DNA from 2 places in the Vibrio kasasachensis genome. Region 2 is predicted to be linked to the other one. Evidence: riboswitches for the same ligand, from Rfam matches in the RefSeq annotation. Region 2 holds a riboswitch; the other holds the start of a gene.
The links. A riboswitch is a leader RNA that binds a small molecule or an ion and turns the genes downstream of it on or off. The one in region 2 is predicted to bind thiamine pyrophosphate.
Positions count from the first base shown of each region.

Region 1: another riboswitch for thiamine pyrophosphate. It lies ahead of thiC (phosphomethylpyrimidine synthase ThiC); the one in region 2 lies ahead of thiB (thiamine ABC transporter substrate binding subunit).

Region 1 is NZ_JAKJTB010000022.1:86,199-93,954, reverse strand. It holds partial or broken rRNA gene L4C38_RS17870 (23S ribosomal RNA) at 1-203, shown strand, start outside; rRNA gene rrf (5S ribosomal RNA) at 310-425, shown strand; tRNA gene L4C38_RS17860 (tRNA-Asp) at 470-546, shown strand; tRNA gene L4C38_RS17855 (tRNA-Trp) at 612-688, shown strand; gene crcB (fluoride efflux transporter CrcB) at 1,348-1,731, shown strand; TPP riboswitch at 1,793-1,891, shown strand; gene thiC (phosphomethylpyrimidine synthase ThiC) at 2,040-3,977, shown strand; gene L4C38_RS17840 (thiamine phosphate synthase) at 3,977-5,248, shown strand; gene L4C38_RS17835 (HesA/MoeB/ThiF family protein) at 5,238-6,017, shown strand; gene thiS (sulfur carrier protein ThiS) at 6,014-6,223, shown strand; gene L4C38_RS17825 (thiazole synthase) at 6,227-6,991, shown strand; gene thiH (2-iminoacetate synthase ThiH) at 7,000-7,756, shown strand, end outside.
Region 2 is NZ_JAKJTB010000021.1:70,259-78,014, forward strand. It holds gene pmbA (metalloprotease PmbA) at 1-258, opposite strand, end outside; gene yjgA (ribosome biogenesis factor YjgA) at 368-895, shown strand; gene thiQ (thiamine ABC transporter ATP-binding protein) at 998-1,702, opposite strand; gene thiP (thiamine/thiamine pyrophosphate ABC transporter permease ThiP) at 1,689-3,290, opposite strand; gene thiB (thiamine ABC transporter substrate binding subunit) at 3,300-4,289, opposite strand; TPP riboswitch at 4,352-4,463, opposite strand; gene L4C38_RS17305 (flavin prenyltransferase UbiX) at 4,541-5,167, opposite strand; gene mpl (UDP-N-acetylmuramate:L-alanyl-gamma-D-glutamyl-meso-diaminopimelate ligase) at 5,173-6,525, opposite strand; gene fbp (class 1 fructose-bisphosphatase) at 6,853-7,756, shown strand, end outside.

The DNA of each region.
Region 1 (7,756 bases), on a different contig from region 2:
GCCAATGGCATTGCCCGGTAGCTAAGTTCGGAATCGATAACCGCTGAAAGCATCTAAGCGGGAAGCGAGCCTTGAGATGAGTTCTCCCTGGCACTTTAAGTGCCCTAAAGGGTTGTTCGAGACTAGAACGTTGATAGGCAGGGTGTGTAAGTGCTGCGAGGCATTGAGCTAACCTGTACTAATTGCCCGTGAGGCTTAACCATACAACACCCAAGGGGTTTTGTGGACTCAATGCAAGAACGATTGAATGTGTATTTAGAATTTTACTCTCTATTTTAGAGAAACCAGCTTTCCGAATTAAAGAATTTGCTTGGCGACCATAGCGTTGCGGACCCACCTGACTCCATGCCGAACTCAGAAGTGAAACGCAATAGCGCCGATGGTAGTGTGGGGTCTCCCCATGTGAGAGTAGGACATCGCCAGGCTTTAAATTATGAACACTTGTTATAAATAACGAGTATTCCACTGCGGAGTGGTAGTTCAGTTGGTTAGAATACCGGCCTGTCACGCCGGGGGTCGCGGGTTCGAGTCCCGTCCACTCCGCCATTATTTAAACCTCGCTATTAGCGGGGTTTTTTTGAATCTACAGTATGATAAAGTGTAGTTTCTCTAGGGGTGTAGCTCCAATTGGCAGAGCAGCGGATTCCAAATCCGCGTGTTGGGAGTTCGAATCTCTCCACCCCTGCCATATATCAAGCCTCAGCAGAAATGCTGGGGCTTTTTTACGCCTAAAGGTTTATAGCTGGAGAGCGAGCTAACAAAGCAGCGGATTCCACAAATACCAAAATAGTGCGTGTTGGGCGAAGCTTTCGAATCTCTCCACCCCTGCTATATACTAAGCCTCAGCAGAAATGCTGGGGCTTTTTTACGCCTAGAGGTTTTTGTAGTTGGAGAGTGAGTTAACAGAGCAGCGGATCCCACATATACCAAAAAGTACGAGTTGGGCGAAGCTTTCGAATCTCTTCACTTTAGCCATATATTGATCGTCAATCTAAACCTCAAACCCACACTAAGCGTTAGACTGCGTATTTGCTTTGAATTACAGCTAAGTCTTTATCTTAATGTCAGATTGTTGCTTCTACAGTTCACCACGTAGGGTAAAAGCTACGATTCCTACCCTATATGACAAAGTTTAACTTAGTGCTATCAGTGCTCTTTTAAGGGCATTCTATTTCAACGTATCCACTACTATCTATTTTCCCGTTATAGAGTGTCTTAAGTGACATCTGTAACTTTTTCATTCTAGAATAAAGAACGATGTAATATCTGCTGGAATTTATAGTTGTAGCGGTGTTTATATGAGTGTTTTCTGACTAGAATGTAGTCACTTTAAGATTTGGGGGATTTATGGGGCAGCTTTCCATTTTGGGTTTTATCGCGCTAGGTGGCGCTTTTGGTGCATGTTCACGTTATCTAATCTCCGAAGTTTGTGTTTCACTTTTTGGTCGCGGCTTCCCGTATGGAACATTGACAGTTAACGTCGTCGGTTCATTCGCTATGGGCCTGTTGATTGCGGCATTTGAAAACGAAATTATTGCCACTGACCCGTGGCGTCAAATTATTGGTTTAGGATTTTTAGGCGCATTGACCACATTTTCAACCTTTTCAATGGATAATGTATTGCTAATGCAGCAAGGCGCATTTTTCAAAATGGGGCTTAATGTCTTACTCAATGTGGTTTTGAGTATTTCTGCGGCTTGGTTAGGTTTTCAATTATTGATAAAAAGTTAACAATTATTTAGCAATTTTTAATTGGTCCGCTTGGTTTAGGCTTTCCAATTGCTTATACTTGCTTCACTTGTCGGAGTGCCATTTGGCTGAGACCGTTAATTCGGGATCCGTTGAACCTGATCAGGCTAATACCTGCGAAGGGAACAAGAGAAGATATTACTACTAGAGTAAGCTTCGTCTCTCTAGTATACCTATCAAAATATCGATGTCGTTCTAGGTGTTCCACACCTGCTATTCGATACCTCTTGTAACATCGTTCCGCCAAGCATTTTTATCCCATTTAAATAAAATGAATAAGGAAAAATGCTATGTCGAGTCGCAAGCAAGCGAGACTGGAAGCAAAACAGTTTATAGACACTCTCTCGGTACAAGCGTACCCCAATTCCCGTAAAGTCTATGTTGAGGGTTCCCGTCCTGATATTCGTGTACCAATGCGTGAAATCTCTCTAGCAGACAGTTTGATCGGTGGTTCTAAAGACGCGCCGATCTTAGAGCCGAACGAACCTATTCACGTTTATGATACCTCTGGATTTTATACCGATCCAGATCATAGCATCGACCTATATAAAGGCTTACCTAAACTACGTGAGCAGTGGATTGATGAGCGGTTAGATACAGAAACCTTAGATGAAGTGAGCTCTGTTTATACTAAACAGCGCTTAGAGGATGAAACGTTGGATGATCTTCGCTATGGCAATTTACCACGTATAAAACGTGCTAGGACTGGTAAGCGAGTCACTCAATTACATTATGCTCGTCAGGGCATCATCACTCCCGAAATGGAGTATATAGCCCTCCGCGAGAATATGGGTAGGGTACGATACCGTGATGAGGTACTGAATCAGCAACACGCAGGGCAAAATTTTGGGGCTAATCTACCTAGAGATATCTCGCCGGAATTTGTTCGAAAGGAAGTCGCCGAAGGGCGCGCTATCATACCCTCTAATATTAACCACCCAGAGTCAGAACCGATGATTATCGGGCGCAATTTTTTGGTTAAGGTCAATGCGAATATTGGCAATTCATCAGTGTCATCTTCTATTGAAGAAGAGGTTGAGAAGTTAGTTTGGTCAACGCGCTGGGGTGGTGATACGGTCATGGACCTATCAACAGGTCGAAATATTCATGAAACACGTGAGTGGATTTTACGTAATAGCCCTGTACCAATTGGTACAGTTCCTATGTATCAAGCTCTGGAGAAAGTGAATGGTGTAGCAGAAGCTCTTAATTGGGAAGTAATGCGTGATACGTTAATTGAACAAGCAGAGCAGGGCGTTGATTATTTCACTATTCATGCCGGTTTGTTATTACGTTATGTACCAATGACGGCAAAGCGGGTGACAGGTATTGTTTCTCGCGGTGGTTCAATCATTGCGAAATGGTGCTTGGCTCATCATCAAGAAAGCTTCCTTTATACCCATTTCCGTGAAATTTGTGAAATTTGTGCCAAGTATGACGTTGCGCTTTCTCTAGGTGATGGTCTGCGTCCTGGTTCGATTGCCGATGCAAACGATGAGGCGCAATTTGCTGAACTTCGAACTTTAGGTGAATTAACCAAAGTAGCTTGGGAATATGATGTGCAAGTTATTATCGAAGGTCCAGGGCATGTGCCGATGCACATGATCAAAGAGAACATGGACGTTCAGCTAGAACATTGTCATGAAGCGCCTTTCTATACGTTGGGTCCATTAACCACGGATATTGCGCCAGGTTATGATCACATTACTTCTGGGATTGGTGCTGCAATGATTGGTTGGTACGGGTGTGCCATGCTGTGTTACGTAACACCCAAAGAGCACTTGGGCTTACCGAACAAAGAAGATGTAAAGACAGGCTTAATTACTTATAAGCTCGCCGCTCATGCTGCTGACCTTGCGAAAGGGCACCCAGGGGCTCAGGTCCGTGATAATGCATTGTCAAAAGCACGCTTTGAGTTCCGTTGGGAAGATCAGTTCAACCTATCTCTTGACCCTGAAACTGCGCGAACTTTCCATGATGAAACGCTCCCACAAGAGTCAGGCAAGGTAGCGCACTTTTGTTCGATGTGTGGTCCTAAATTCTGCTCAATGAAGATTTCACAAGAAGTTCGTGAATATGCGAAAGACACTAAACAGGTGGCAGCAGATCAAGCTATATCAATTAAGATGCTTGATGATCCTTTAGAAGGTATGCGTCAAAAATCAGAAGAGTTCCGCGCAACGGGTTCTGAGCTATACCACCCAGCGGTTACAACCGAGGTGGAATAGTGATGGTACGTATACTCGTTCCTTCTGAACAGATAGTGTTAACTGGTGAGATCCAACATGCATTGCTAGTCGCTGAGCTGCAAGGCTTAGTAATTAACGAGATTGAGTTGGGTGTTAGCCCATCTCAATATATCCAAGTGGTGATTGAACAATCGTCGTTATCTATTGGTTCAGATTTATGGTCAAGTGACATTGAAGGTTGTGATTTTTACTTGAGCTACACAAGTGGTATAACACCATGTAACCAGTCAATGCGTCGCAACCAAATCATTATCGGGTGGCAAGATAATAACTCTTTACTTGATGTATGGTTGCACCCTTTAAGCGGTGAAACTCGAGCTTTATCGACAGAAAATCACACGGAACATCTTGATGCAAAGAGTCATCTATCGTGGTTAGTTGCCTTACTTAGTCTCGGCTTTCCAATTGAAGATGGGTTAACGCTCGCTCGGGCAAAAATGAATGTTTCACGTGAAACATGGCCATCTAATTATAAAAACTTTCCTAGACCGATTATACAAGACAGCCGTTTGGCAATTGCTGTCGGTTGGTCTAAGCAAACTGACATGCCTTCCTTTGGTGAACTGCACCGTTCGAGTCTTGGTCTTTACCCTGTAGTTAATAATGTTGCTTGGGTGGAGGCATTACTTAAATTAGGTGTGACTACACTGCAACTAAGAATTAAAGATCCGAATACTTCAGATCTTGAGTCGCAAATAGCCGGCGCGATTAAATTGGGTAAAGAGTATCAAGCACAAGTGTTTATTAACGATCATTGGCAATTTGCAATTAAGTATCAGGCATTTGGTGTGCATTTAGGTCAGGAAGATTTGGAACACTCTAACCTTGAGAAGTTACGTGATGCACATGTTCAGCTTGGACTATCGACACATGGATACTATGAACTATTGAGAATTATACAGCTTAAACCAAGCTATATAGCACTTGGGCATATATTCCCCACCACGACCAAAAAAATGCCATCAAAGCCACAAGGGTTAGTTCGTCTTTCGCTGTATCAAGCGTTAATCGACACAATTCCTTATGGAGATCAGGATTTGAATGGTGGTGAGGTCCGTTACGGATATCCTACCATCGCGATTGGTGGTATTGATTTGAACAATGCACACGATGTTTGGTCATGCGGTGTTTCAAGCCTTGCGGTCGTTCGAGCAATAACTTTAGCGGATAACCCAGCCCAAGTTCTACAGCGTTTTGCCAGCATAATGCAGGAAAATGGGGAAAGAAAGGAGCGCGCTCGTGCTAACTGATCAAGCGTTTACTCGCTACCAAAGGCAAATTGCACTACCTGAATTTGGTGAAGAGGGTCAACAACGACTATCTAACTCTCATGTGCTAGTAATTGGTTGTGGGGGGTTAGGGAGTGCTGCATCTCTCTATTTGACGGCGGCAGGTATTGGTCACATGGTGTTGGTTGACGACGACTGCGTAGAAAGCAGCAACCTACAAAGGCAAGTGGCATATCGGCATTGTGACATTGGTAAGCAGAAAGTTGATGCTATCGCTGGGCAATTAGTTGCGCTCAATCCAGATGTACGACTGAGAACCCTTAATCATCGCTTAGATGAAAGACAACTTGAGTTAGAGGTGATGCTTGCTGATGTCGTACTTGATTGTACTGATAACATTGCGACACGTCAGATGATCAACCGAGTTTGCTTTGAGCAAAAAACAGTTTTGATTTCTGCGGCAGCAATAGGATGGCAGGGGCAGTTTGCTGTGTTTGATTATGTAAACGGAACCGCTTGCTATCGCTGTCTGTACCCATTCGATGAGCTGAAAAATGGTCAATCTTGTAGCCAGATGGGAGTTATCGGACCGATTGTCGGTACTTTAGGTAATTACCAAGCTATAGCAGCGATACAAAAATTGGCTCTTGAAAAATTCAGCGTGGCTACCGGCCAATTGCATTTGTTTGACGGAAAAACGCTGCTTTGGCAGAGCATTTCAATCACACAGGATATGCAATGTTTGGTATGCAGTAGTAAGGAAAGCGCATATCTGGGAGAGGGACAATGACCACCATGACGATACTGATTAATCAGCAACCGCAAGTAGTCGCAGTTGATATTAGTTTAATGAAGATCATTACTGAGTTCGATTTGCCTGACCAAGGTTGTGTATTCGCAATCAACAATCAAGTGGTACCAAAAAGTGAATGGCAAACTAAACAGTTAAACCAAGGTGATGCTATATCACTATTTCAAGCGATTGCCGGAGGGTAGACCATGCTTAAAATTGCAGACAAAGTTTTTCAATCTCGCTTGTTCACGGGTACGGGTAAGTTTGCCAACAGTGAACTAATGGCACAAGCGATTCGTATTTCTGGGTCACAGTTAGCCACCATGGCTCTTAAACGGGTTGATATAAATGATCGCAACGATGACATTCTTAAGCCCTTAGTTGAATTCGGCGTTAATTTGTTGCCAAACACTTCCGGAGCAAAGAATGCACAAGACGCGATTTTCGCTGCTCACTTAGCAAGAGAGGCTCTAGGAACTAATTGGCTTAAATTAGAAATTCATCCTGATCCTAAGTACCTGATGCCAGATCCAATTGAAACATTATTGGCAGCAGAACAATTGGTCAAAGATGGGTTTGTTGTCCTGCCGTATTGCCATGCCGATCCTGTGTTGTGTAAACGATTGGAAGAGGTCGGTTGTGCTGCAGTTATGCCTCTAGGTGCCCCGATTGGGTCAAATAGGGGAATTGCGTCACATGACTTTTTAGAAATAATCATTGATCAAGCAAAAGTGCCAGTGGTTGTTGATGCAGGTATTGGTGCGCCTTCGCATGCTGCGAGAGCCATGGAAATGGGGGCTGATGCAGTACTCGTTAATACTGCCATTGCAGCAGCAAGCAATCCAATTGCGATGGCTGAGGCTTTCAAATTGGCTGTGCAATCCGGGCGTATGGCCTTCGAATCTGGTCTAGCTGGTCAGGTTTCCCATGCTGTTGCATCAAGTCCGTTAACCTCATTTTTAGATCAGTGAGATAGAATATGAGTTTTATTGAGAAATTTGGACAGTTGGATTGGGATGATATTTCGTTAGCGATTCTAAGCAAAACGTCTGTTGACGTAGAGCGTGCGCTATCCAAACCAAAAAGAGATTTAGAGGACTTCAAAGCTCTTATCTCACCGGCTGCGGAACCTTACTTAGAGCAGATGGCACAAGCTTCTTACGCTCTAACTAGAAAGCGTTTCGGCAACACCATGTCGTTGTATATTCCTCTCTATCTTTCAAACCTTTGCGCTAATGCTTGTAGCTATTGTGGTTTTTCAATGGAGAACCGTATTAGACGGCGTACGCTCAATCAAGTAGAGGTTGAAGCTGAGATCGAAGCTATCAAGAAGATGAAATTTGATAGTGTTTTACTGGTAACGGGCGAGCATGAAACAAAGGTTGGCATGGATTATTTTCGTGAGGTGCTACCGGTTATCAAATCTCAGTTTAACTATTTGGCAATGGAAGTTCAGCCCTTGGAGCAGCATGAATACGCAGAGTTGAAGACTCTCGGGCTTGATGCTGTCATGGTCTATCAAGAAACCTATCATCCATCCACTTACGCTCAACATCACTTGCGTGGCAATAAAACCAATTTTGAGTTTCGTTTGGAAACGCCGGATAGGCTGGCCAAGGCTGGAATAGATAAAATTGGAATAGGAGCCTTGATTGGCTTAGATGATTGGCGCACTGATTGCTTTTATGTTGCCGCACACTTGAACTATCTCGAGCGTACATATTGGCAAACTCGCT
Region 2 (7,756 bases):
TTGAATTGCCTTTTCACTTAAGTCCGATGTTGATGCACTACCTTTACGCTGACCACGATAAACGGTAATACCAAGTGCACCATCACTATTAAATTCAACGTTTTCCACTTCACACATGCGAGTAGAAACACTTAAACCAGTCGACTTAGTAATGGCAACTTCAGCAGCATCCGCTTTTACTGCTGCCATCTCCAGCGCTCTCGCTACTGCAGCCTCTAGCTCAGCGCGCTGCTGAGCGACTTGCTCTTTTACGTCCATATTTCTTCTAAATAGTCATGGGTATTGCATCTAGGATAACAAGAATTTCGCTTTCTCCCCACGTTTCTTGTTAAAATAGAGGAATAGATAGTCAAATAAGGCAAAACAGATGGCACGCAAAAATCAAAAAGCGCCATGGGAACCGGAAGAAGAGATCATCTGGGTTAGTAAATCTGAGATGAAACGCGATATGGAAGAATTGCAAAAATTGGGCGAAGAGCTGATCGGTCTAAAAGCATCAACTCTAGCAAAATTCCCTCTAAGCGAAGAGCTCGCTGAAGCAATTAAAGATGCACAACGCTTTAAGAATGAAGCTCGTCGCCGTCAACTGCAACGTATCGGCAAACTGATGCGCTATGAAGATCCAGAGCCAATCCAAGCGGCACTCGATAAGATTCGCAACAAACACTCGCAAAATACCGCGGTGCTGCACAAACTTGAACAACTACGTGATCGTGTCGTTGAAGAAGGCGATGCAGCGATTGCTGATGTGGTGAACCAATACCCAACAGCGGATCGTCAACGTCTACGCCAACTGGCGCGTCAAGCAGCAAAAGAAAAAGCATCAAATAAGCCACTTAAAGCTTATCGCGAAATTTTCCAAGTGCTAAAAGAGTTGAATGACGAAGGTATTTAACTGCAAAGTTATTGATTTCGTTGTCAGCAAGCCTCTATAGAGGTGAGTTGAAAAAGGTTGCCTTACGGCAACCTTTTTATTTGCTAACAAGACTCCACCCGACTAATTTCCTGCCTTTACAAAGGCAGCCAAAGCAGGATTAGCATGCTGTGCAGAAAGCGCAGTGATCTCATCAACCACTTCAACACAGCGATTATTAATAAACGCAAAATCCGTCGCTATCGAACGAGCATCACTAATATGGTGCGTGACCATCACTACCGTAATCTTTCGCTCCGCTGCCAATTGCTTAACTAAAGCAAGCATCTCTTCACGTAACAACGGATCCAGTGCAGAAAACGGCTCATCTAACAGCCAAATTTGGTGAGGTTGAACAAAACAACGCGCTAAAGCAACCCGCTGCCGTTGACCACCAGAAAGCTGCTCAGGTAAACGATCAAGATACTCTGTTACGCTAACTTGCTGCGCAGCACTTTCAACTTTTTCCTGCTGTTCAGGTGTCAATCGCAACCCCGGATGTAAGCCTAAGCCAATATTCTCTCGTACCGTCAAATGGGCAAACAAATTGTGTTCTTGAAATAACATCGCTACTGGGCGTTGATGTGGTGCTTTACCTACCAATGACTGCCCTACCGCAGTAATTTCGCCGCTGAGCGGTTCAATAAAACCGGCCATCAAAGCCAGCAAAGTCGACTTACCTGCGCCACTTGGTCCCATCAACGCGAGAATAGCGCCCGCTTTAACCTTAAGATCAAAATCAAACGGCTCGTTATGATAAGTATAATGGACTCGATTAACGCTTAGCATCATTCACCTTTGCATCCGATTTAAACAGTTTTTCTATCAATGTGAAGCAAACCACGCTCAAAATAAGTAACGTTAGTGATACCACCGCTGCGGCTTCCATCTGGTAGCTACCGAGCAGTTGAAACAAGTAAAGTGGCAGCGTTCTAAACTCTTGCCCACCAAACAAAGCCACTGCGCTAAGGTCACCAATTGCTAACATAAAACTGAGGGCGAACGCGTGAGCCATTGGTTTTTTTAATCCTCGCCATTCGACGACTTTAAAGCGCTGCCAGCCGCGTAAGCCTAAACTTGCTACTAGATGCTGGTATTGTTGCTCAATCTGTAACATCGGTTGTGATAACGTTTTGATCACATACGGTAATCCCATCAACGCATTGACCGCTATTACAATAAAAAACGCCATGCTAAACACATCGGTAAAATTGCGTAGAAGTAAAAATAAACCCGTTGAAATTACCAATCCCGGAGTCACTAAAATAATGGTGCCTAACAATTCAATTTGATCGGCGCGGCTATTTCTCGCATTTAAACGTAAACGACGACTGGTGGTTAAAATCGCAATCCCAGCCGAAAGAGAAATGACACTCGCCACCATCGCAACCTTTAACGATGCAAATAATGCCAGCCAAAAACGCTCATCCGACAACACGTGAATGATTTCCATGTTCATGCCACTTATCACCACCATGAACAATGGTGGAACCACCAGCAGTACTGCTAAGGTTATCCATGCCCCATCCCACACTCGCCAAGCAAGATTATCTTTAACCAAGTAACGCTGCGTTGTGGTCGCCCCCGCAGTGACCGCAACAGGCTTTGCTAATTTTTGGATTGCTAACGCTAAAATACCACACAGCAACATTTGCCAAATAGCTAACAAAGCACCGGCTTGTAAATCAAAATCGAATTTAATTGCTTGGTAGATCGCAAGCTCAATGGTGGTTGATTTTGGACCGCCGCCTAACGCCATTACCGTGGCAAAACTAGTAAAGCAAAGCATAAACACTAAGCCTGACACATGGGGAAGCTGCTGTCTTAATCTCGGCCATTCAACCCATTTGAATTTTTGCCACTGGCTCATGCCAAGGTGCGCACACAACTTATGTTGTTCTTGTGGGATAGCTTCCAATGATTGCAGCAATAACCTCGCCGAGTAAGGTAAATTGAAAAAGACATGCGCGAGTAAAATTCCGTTTAGTCCATAGATCGAAAAGGGCAACGCTTGGTCAAACTGAGCAAGCCAATCAGCCATTAGCCCTGAATTACCATAAATGGCGAGTAAGCCAAAAACGCCAACTAACACTGGCAAAACTAGCGTCGAACTAAACAACTTAAGTAGCAAATTTTTCGCTTTGAAATCGCGTTTAGACAACGCATGTGCTACCGGCAACGCTAAACCTACACTTAACAGCGTTGATAACAATGATTGGTAAAAACTGAACTGAGTGACGTGGCGGTAATACGGGTCTTGCCACACTTGCAACACGTTGAGGGAAGGTGCCGCCATAAACAGAGCGGCAAGGGCTGAGAAGACAAAGGTCGCGATAAACATCGCGACCCAAAACCCTATTTTAGGCGTACGGTTCAAACAAACACCTTAGCGCGTTAGAGCATTTTGCCATTCACGGATCCATGCTTTGCGTTGCGTTGCCACTTCATCGGAAGTGAAGCTTAGCGCTTTGTCAGGCACAGTGAGTGATTGGTAACCTTGTGGCAATTTAATATCGGTGACTGGGTACATCCAGTTACCGGTCGGCATTGCTGATTGGAAACCGTCACTCAAAATAAACTGCATAAATTGATCAGCTAACGCTTCGTTTTTAGAGCCTTTAACTTTCGCAGCGACTTCAACTTGGGTGTAGTGACCTTCAGCAAAATTCGCAGCTGCAAAGCGCTTATCATCTTCAGCAATGATGTGATAAGCCGGTGAAGTGGTGTATGACAACACCATATCAGACTCACCTTTTAAGAACATAGAGTACGCTTCTGACCAGCCCTTGGTGACCGTTACCGTTTTACCTGCCAGCTTTTGCCAAGCTTGTGAGACATCATCACCATAGATTGATTTCATCCATAGCATAAAGCCTTGTCCTGGTGTTGATGTACGTGGGTCTTGATAAATCACTTTCAAATCATCACGCTGTTCAACCAACTCTTTTAAGCTCTTTGGTGGGTTGGTCAGCTTCTCTGTGTTGTAAACAAAAGCGAAGTAACTAAAGTCATATGGCACAAACGTTTTATCTTGCCAGCCCCCCGGAATCGTCACCATCGAGGTATCAACTGAGTGCGCAGTCAACAAACCGGTATTCTTTGCTTCTGTCATTAGGTTGTTATCAAGACCTAGCACAATATCTGCTTTGCTCTTGCCGTTTTCCAATCGAAGGCGATTTAGAATAGAAACACCGTCATCTAAAGCAACAAAGTTAAGCTCACAACCACATTGAGCTTCAAACGCTTTTTTGACCGCGGGAGCTGGCCCCCAATCTGCAGCAAAGGAATCATAGGTATAAACGGTTAAGGTATTGTCTGCCGCCAAAGCAGAAAAAGAAGCACTTGCGATCGCTAGGGCTGTTAGAGTGGTTTTCACTGTTCGCTCTCCGAAGTTGAGCGGCACAGGTTTGAGGTCGAGGCTTAATTTTCCGTAATAATCAATTATCCTGACTCAATTCCTACGCCAGCATTATCTGGTTCAGGTCCACGGGTCCCGACAAAATGTCGATCTCAGCTAGTGTTCTACCACTTTGCTCCCCGATGAGTATGGAATGGATTGTAATCATTCCACCTATCAATAGCTATATACAATCGCTAGAAAATTGAACAGCTAAACAATTGAGATTGCTATAAGCGTTGGTCATAGCCCCAGCGTGGTACCAGACCTTGCTCAACACCAAGATGATCCAAGATGCGCGCGACCATAAAATCGACTAAATCTTCGATGGTTTTAGGCTGATGATAAAAACCTGGCGCGGCAGGCATAATAGTCACCCCCATTTGCGACAACTTGTGCATGTTCTCTAAATGCAGCGTAGAGAACGGGGTTTCACGTACCACCAACAATAACTGCCCGCGCTCCTTCATTACCACATCTGCCGCGCGTTCAATCAGATTATCGGACATGCCGTGGGCAATCGCAGCAACGCTACCCGCGGAACAAGGACAAACCACCATCTGTTTTGGTGCGGCAGAGCCTGAAGCTACTGGTGAAAACCAGTCATCCTTACCGCAGACAACTAATTTAGCAGGGTCACAGTTGAGATGCTCAACCAGTGCTTGCTTTGCAGCGTCAGGACCACTGGGGAGCTTTAAGTTATGCTCGGTAGCCATCACAACTCGCGCAGCTGACGATATTAGTAAATAGACTTGGAAGTCTGCTGCTAGCAGGCATTCTAATAAACGTAAACCATAAGGCGCCCCTGAAGCTCCGGTAAACGCCAATGTGATCGCTTTGTCACTGTGCTTTGTCATGCTATTTATTCCGCCAAGCTCGCTAATAGTTTGTCGTGGATACCTTCAAAGCCACCATTGCTCATCACCAAAATGTGATCTCCGGACTTTGCGCTTGCGACAATTTCTGCAACTAATAAATCAATGTTAGCACTGGTGCTCGCTGGCTGGCGGCACTGTTTCGCTACCTCTTCCACCGACCAATCAATGCTATCTGGTTGGTATAGGAAAACTTGATCGGCACTGTGAAGCGAAGCGGCTAACGTGTCTTTATGTACTCCACGTTTCATGGTGGCAGAACGAGGCTCTAAAACCGCGATAATTTTATCTTCGCCAATCTTGTTACGTAATCCACCTAGTGTCAGTTCAATCGCCGTTGGGTGATGAGCAAAGTCATCATAAACCGACACGCCATTCACCGTGCCTTTAAATTCTAAACGACGCTTTGTGTTAATAAACTTACCCAGAGCTTCACAGGCAAGATCAGGCGCAACACCAACGTGACGTGCAGCAGCAACCGCCATCAATGCATTATCAACATTGTGATCGCCAACCAAACCCCATTTTACCGTACCAACTTGCTGTTGTTTTAAGAAAATATGAAATTCTGAGCCATCTTTTTTCACTTTTTCTGCTCGCCAATCACCTTGCTCACCAGTGAACTCATTTTCACTCCAGCAACCACGCGCTAATACATCCTCAATCGCCTGATCTTTCTTCGGTGAAAGGACGCGACCATTGCCCGGAACCGTGCGCACTAAATGATGAAATTGACGCTTTATCGCTTCAAGATCGTCGAAGATGTCTGCATGATCAAACTCAAGATTATTGATGACTAAAGTACGCGGATGGTAATGAACAAACTTTGAACGCTTATCAAAAAAAGCACTGTCGTATTCGTCAGCTTCCACCACAAAAAACATGCTTTCGCCTAAACGAGCAGAAATACCAAAATTACCTAATACACCGCCCACTAAGAAACCTGGCTGATATCCGCAATCTTCTAATACCCAAGCCAACATACTTGAGGTGGTGGTTTTACCATGAGTACCTGACACCGCAAGTACCCATCGGTCATGCAACAAAAACTCCTGTAACCACTGCGGTCCTGAGGTATAACGAAGGTTACTATTGAGTACATATTCCACACACGGATTGCCGCGACTCATCGCGTTGCCAATGACCACTAGGTCTGGTGCAGGGCTTAATTGCGAAGGGTCGAAACCTTCTATAATTTCAATACCTTGAGCTTCAAGCATTGTACTCATGGGAGGGTAAACGTTTGCGTCACTACCTGTGACTTTATGACCAAGTTGACGAGCCAACGTTGCCGCACCACCCATAAAGGTGCCACAGATCCCCAAGATATGAATATGCATAAACTTAACCTTGTTCTACGCGAAAATTACCGACTCATTATGGCGACAATAGCAGCAAAAGCGAACCATTTTGATCACGCTAATACGACTAAAACGCTTTATTTGATGAGTATTTAGCCATTCATTTTACGGCATGAGACTCCTTATCCAGCAAGTAAATAAAACGAGATCTCAATCAGTTACTTCATTACCCATAAAAAGATATACGACTTACACTTACCTAATAATCATTCGTTCAACCTATCGAACGTAACAAAACCGATGAGGCTTCGCCGAAAGCCCATCAGTTATTAAGCCCCAATAGCTAAACTTAAAAAAGGAAATATCATGTCTGGAATGCGCACCCTTGGCGAATTCATCGTTGAGAAACAAGCAGACTTCCCTCACGCAAGTGGCGACCTTTCTTCGTTACTCTCTTCTATTCGCTTAGCGGCTAAGATTGTAAACCGAGAAATTAATAAAGCTGGTCTTGCGGATATCACAGGATCTGTAGGCGCAGAAAACGTACAAGGTGAAGAGCAGCAAAAACTTGACCTATACGCTAATGATAAGTTCAAGGCCGCCTTAGAGGCTCGTGATCAAGTTTGTGGTGTTGCCAGTGAAGAAGAAGATGAAGCTGTCGCATTTAATAAAGAGCTCAACAAAAACGCAAAATATGTTGTATTGATGGATCCTCTTGATGGTTCATCCAATATCGACGTGAACGTTTCTGTTGGCACCATTTTCTCAATTTACCGCCGTGTATCACCGATTGGCACCCCACCAACACAAGAAGATTTCCTGCAACCAGGCAACATGCAAGTCGCTGCTGGCTACGTTATCTATGGTTCATCAACCATGCTGGTTTACACCACTGGTAACGGAGTAAACGGTTTTACCTACGATCCTTCTTTGGGTACCTTCTGTCTATCGCATGAAAATATGATGGTCCCAAAAGATGGTCAGATTTATTCAATCAACGAAGGTAACTATTTCCGTTTTCCTCTCGGCATTAAAAAATACATTAAATATTGCCAAGAAAATGACTCGGCAAGTAATCGCCCGTATACATCTCGATATATTGGTTCTCTTGTTGCCGATTTCCATCGCAATCTATTGAAGGGTGGTGTCTACCTTTACCCTAGTACACAGAACTACCCACAAGGAAAACTACGCCTGCTTTACGAGTGCAACCCAATGGCTTATATCATTGAGCAAGCTGGCGGTACTGCATCAGACGGCGTTGCTCGTA